DNA from 2 places in the Streptomyces sp. NPDC002446 genome. Region 1 is predicted to be linked to the other one. Evidence: predicted binding sites of a transcription regulator. Region 1 holds the regulator's gene; the other holds the start of a gene.
The links. The regulator HspR, encoded in region 1, represses chaperone genes until heat shock. The targets are predictions, from matches to a motif close to TTGAGNNNNNNNNNCTCAA.

Region 1 (2,394 bases):
TACCTCGCCTTCTGGCGCGAGTATCTGATGCCGACGCTCACCACGCTGCGTCCGGACGGGACGCCGCACGTCGTCCCCGTGGGCGTCACCTACGACGCCGAGCAGCGGATCGCGCGGATCATCACCCGCAAGGACAGCACCAAGGTCAAGAACATCCTCGCCGCCGGCGCGGACGGCGCCACCGTCGCCGTGTGCCAGGTCGACAAGGGGCGCTGGGCGACCCTGGAGGGCATCGCCCGGGTGCGTACGGAGGCGGAGACGGTGGCCGACGCGGTGCGCCGGTACGCCGATCGGTACGGGCGGACGCCGTCGCCGAACCCCGATCGGGTCATGATCGAGATCGCCGTGACGAGGGCGATGGGGCGGGCCTGAGAGCCCGCGTCCTCTCACCCGCGGTGCCTCAGGTCCAGACCTGACCGAAAGCGGACCCTTCACATCCGGCAGGCACCGTCCAACTGGTACTTAGGTACGACAGGAACCGAACAGCTCCGCACATTGACGAGCGACAGATGGCGGCAGATGAGCGGCATCGGACCTGTCCCGTGCAGAAGACGGCAGGCTGGAGGCCGCATGGCGTCGGCATTACGTATCGTGACGACCGTTCCGCGCCGTCCGCACCCCGCCAGACCGCGCCCACACGCCGAGCTCTGCCCGCGCTGCGGTGGCCAACTCGCCGTCAACCAGGACGGCTGGAAGATCTGCCACGCCTGCGGATACGCCTCGCCACCCGGTACAGCCCCTCCACCACGGGCCGCCCTCGGGGGTATCGTCGCCCCCACAGTCGCCACGCCCCGGAGGGCACGATGAACTCGGTCCGAGTCACGGCGATCGCCTGCCTGATGCCGCTGTCCGAGCTGGACGAGGATCCGTTCCTGGTCGACGACCGCAGCCAGCACGACATGTGCAAACAGTGGGCGGCGGCCCGTGACTACCACCTGACCTGCCAGCTCAGCCTGCATCAGCTGCGCGCCGACCACGGCGCGCTGTGGCGGGACGTCGAAGAGGGCCTGGTCGATGTGTTCGTGACGCCCAACCGCCGGGCACTGGAGAACGCCATCAACGGCGCCGACGAGTTCACCGCGCGGTGCGCGGCGGCCGGTGTACGGCTGGAGACCGCCGACCTCGACGAGCCGGTCTACACACTGGCGATGAAGTCGCAGGTCCACCGGCGGCTGTCGATGCCGACGGCCGGCTACAACGGCTGCTGACCGGACGGCACACAGGCCTGGAAGAACACTCACCGAGATGACAAGAAGGGCCGGGATCACCCGGCCCTTTTCGCCATGTGGATGCGGGGCACGCCCCGGCCGCCCGCTACTCGGACCGCTTGGGCCGCCACACCACCAGCGCGCTGGTCTGCTGGACGTCCTGATACGGCACCAGATCACGCCGATAGGAAGCGTGCACCGCCGCCTCGCGCTGGCGCATCGCGCTGGCCGCGCCCTCCAGGGCGCCCTGCAGCTCGGCGACCCGCTGCTGCAGGGCCGCGACCTGGTTCTCCAGCTCGATGATGCGCTTGATGCCGGCGAGGTTGATGCCCTCGTCCTGGGACAACTGCTGCACCGTACGGAGCAGTTCGATGTCCCGGGCCGAGTAGCGCCGGCCCCGCCCGGCCGTACGGTCGGGCGAGACCAGCCCCAGCCGGTCGTACTGCCGAAGGGTCTGCGGATGCAGGCCGGAGAGCTGAGCCGCGACGGAGATGACGTACACCGGCGACTCATCGGTCAGTTCATACGGGTTACGACGCTGCCCGCCCCGGCTGTCCATCTCAAGCTCCCTTCGCGGCCTGGAACAGCTCCGCCCGCGGGTCCTGCCCCGCGGTGGCCTCGCGATAGGACTCCAGCGCTTCCCTCGCCTCGTCGCTGAGGTCCTTGGGGACGACCACCTCTATGGTGACCAGCAGATCACCCCGGGTGCCGTCCTTGCGGGCCGCGCCCTTGCCACGGGCCCGCATCGTGCGTCCGTTGGGGGTACCGGCCGGCAGCTTCAGCGTCACCGGCGGGCCGCCCAGCGTCGGCACCTTCACCTCGCCGCCCAGCGCGGCCTCCGGGAAGGCGACCGGCACCGTGACGGTGAGGTTGTCGCCCTTGCGGCCGAAGACCGGGTGGGCGTCGACATGCACGACGACATACAGATCGCCGGCCGGGCCGCCCTGCTCGCCCGGGGCGCCCTTGCCGCGCAGCCGGATGCGCTGCCCGTCGGAGACGCCCGCCGGGATACGGACCTGCATCGTGCGGGCGCTCGTCGCGCGTCCGCTGCCCTTGCAGACCTCACAGGGATCCTGGGCGATCAGGCCGCGGCCCTTGCAGTCGGCGCACGGGTCGGTCAGCGAGAAGCCGCCGCCCGCGCCCCGGCTGACCTGGCCGGTGCCGACACAGGTCGGGCAGACCCGAG
Region 2 (2,394 bases), on a different contig from region 1:
CCCGCGGTGCGTTGGGCGCCCACGGCGGTTCCACGACGGCTCCACGACGGTTCCTCAGCGGTTCCACGGTGGCTCCCCGGCCGGTTCCCGGCGGCTCCCCGGCCGGTTCCCGGCGGCTCCCCGGCCGGTTCCCGGCGGCTCCCCGGCCGGTTCCCCGGCGGTTCCCTTGCGGCCGGAACCGGCCGGGCACGCCGTTCCGCTGCGGCCTGGGAGAATGGACGTTCTTCCAGGCGCCGCCGCGTGCGGCGCACACCGGCCGCAGGAGAATCCGCACCTTGTCCTCAGACCGCGCGCAGCAGCGCAAGCAGACCATCCCGGACACCGCTGAGCTCGGCCTTAAGTCCGACTGCGGCAGCTGCTTCGGGCTGTGCTGCGTCGCGCTGCCGTTCGCGGCCTCGGCGGACTTCGCGATCAACAAGGACGCCGGCCGCCCCTGCCCCAACCTGCAGACCGACTTCCGCTGCGGCATCCACGCCGATCTGCGCACGCGCGGCTTCTCCGGCTGCACGGTCTTCGACTGCTTCGGCGCCGGGCAGAAGGTCTCCCAGGTCACCTTCGGCGGACAGGACTGGCGCAAGGCACCGGGCACCGCCCGGCAGATGTTCGACGTGTTCCCCGTGATGCGGCAGCTGCACGAGCTGCTGTGGTACCTCGCCGAGGCGCTCACCCTGCGCGCGGCCCGCCCGGTCCACGCCGACCTGCGGGCCGCCCTGGAGCGGACCGAACACCTCACCCGCGGCAGCGCGGAAGACCTCGCGGCGCTGGACGTGCCGGCCCACCGCGGCGAGGTCAACGCCCTGCTGCTGCGCACCAGCGAACTCGTACGGGCCCAGGTCCCCGGCCGCAAGAAGGAGCGGCGGGGCGCCGACCTCATGGGGGCCCGCCTCAAGGGCGCCGACCTCCAGGGCGCCAACCTCCGCGGCGCGTACCTGATCGCCGCCGACCTCAAGGGCGCCGATCTGCGCCGGGCGGACCTGATCGGGGCCGATCTGCGCGACGCCGACCTGAGCGGGGCCGACCTCACCGGCGCCATCTTCCTGACCCAGTCCCAGCTGAACGCGGCCAGGGGCGACGCCGCCACCAAGCTGCCCGCGGCGCTGACCCGCCCCGCGCACTGGTAGCGGGGCGCTCCCCGGCGCCCGCCCCGCCCGATCGCTCACAGCGAACGCGCGCGGGGGAACAACTCCCCGGTCCCCGGCATTGAGTGGGTAAAGCTCAACTTGATTGCCGAAGGGGAGATCATGGCTTCGACGTCCACATCGCTCACTCTGCCCGTGCTGCCCCTCGATGACGAGGTCGTGCTCCCCGGCATGGTGGTGCCGCTGGACCTGTCCGACGCGGACGTCCGCGCGGCGGTGGAGGCCGCGCAGGCCGCCGCCGCCCCGGGCAGCAAACCGCGGGTGCTGCTCGTGCCCCGCATCGACGGCACGTACGCGGGCATCGGCACGCTCGGGCGCGTCGAGCAGGTCGGGCGGCTGTCCGACGGCGACCCCGGCGCGCTGATCCGGGGCCTGGGCCGGGTACGGATCGGCTCCGGCACGACCGGGCCCGGCGCCGCGCTGTGGGTGGCGGGCACGACCGTCGAGGAGCAGGTCCCCGCTGGGCCCGATGGACAGGGGCTCCCGGGCACCGTCGCCGAACTCGTCACGGAGTACAAGGCGCTGGCCACGAGCTGGCTGCGCAAACGCGGCGCCTGGCAGGTCGTCGACCGCGTCCAGCAGATCGAGGACGTGGCGGCGCTGGCCGACAACTCGGGCTACTCGCCCTTCCTGACCACCGAACAGAAGCTCCGGCTGCTGGAGACCACCGACCCGGTCGCCCGGCTGAAGTTCGCCACGGAGGCGCTGCGCGACCACCTCGCCGAGCAGGACGTCGCCGAGTCCATCGCCAAGGACGTCCAGGAGGGCGTCGACAAGCAGCAGCGGGAGTTCCTGCTGCGGCGGCAGCTGGAGGCCGTCCGCAAGGAACTCGCCGGGCTGAACGGCGATCCGGAGGACGAGGGCGACGACTACCGCGCCCGGGTCGAGGCCGCCGACCTGCCCGAGGACGTCCGCAAGGCCGCCCTCAAGGAGGTCGACAAGCTGGAGCGGGCCAGCGACCAGAGCCCCGAGGGCTCGTGGATCCGCACCTGGCTGGACACCGTCCTCGAACTGCCGTGGAACGAACGAACCGATGACAGCGCTTCCGCCCACGACATCGCCGGAGCCAGGGAGATCCTGGACGCGGACCACGCCGGCCTGGAGGACGTCAAGGAGCGGATCACCGAATACCTGGCCGTCAGGAAGCGGCGCGCCGAGCGCGGCCTGGGGCTGGTCGGCGGCCGCCGGGGAGGCGCGGTGCTCGCACTGGTCGGCCCGCCCGGCGTCGGCAAGACCTCGCTCGGCGAGTCCGTCG

Region 2: a site for HspR is predicted at 1,201-1,219, ahead of lon (endopeptidase La). Genes of this name have one in related genera too.

The regions. Positions count from the first base shown of each region.
Region 1 is NZ_JBSFYC010000123.1:10,954-13,347, forward strand. Features, by position in the region: gene ACWD6P_RS35785 (pyridoxamine 5'-phosphate oxidase family protein) at 1-372, shown strand, start outside; gene ACWD6P_RS35790 (hypothetical protein) at 804-1,208, shown strand; gene ACWD6P_RS35795 (heat shock protein transcriptional repressor HspR) at 1,315-1,767, opposite strand; gene dnaJ (molecular chaperone DnaJ) at 1,769-2,394, opposite strand, start outside.
Region 2 is NZ_JBSFYC010000010.1:79,921-82,314, reverse strand. Features, by position in the region: gene ACWD6P_RS08575 (pentapeptide repeat-containing protein) at 276-1,121, shown strand; gene lon (endopeptidase La) at 1,242-2,394, shown strand, end outside.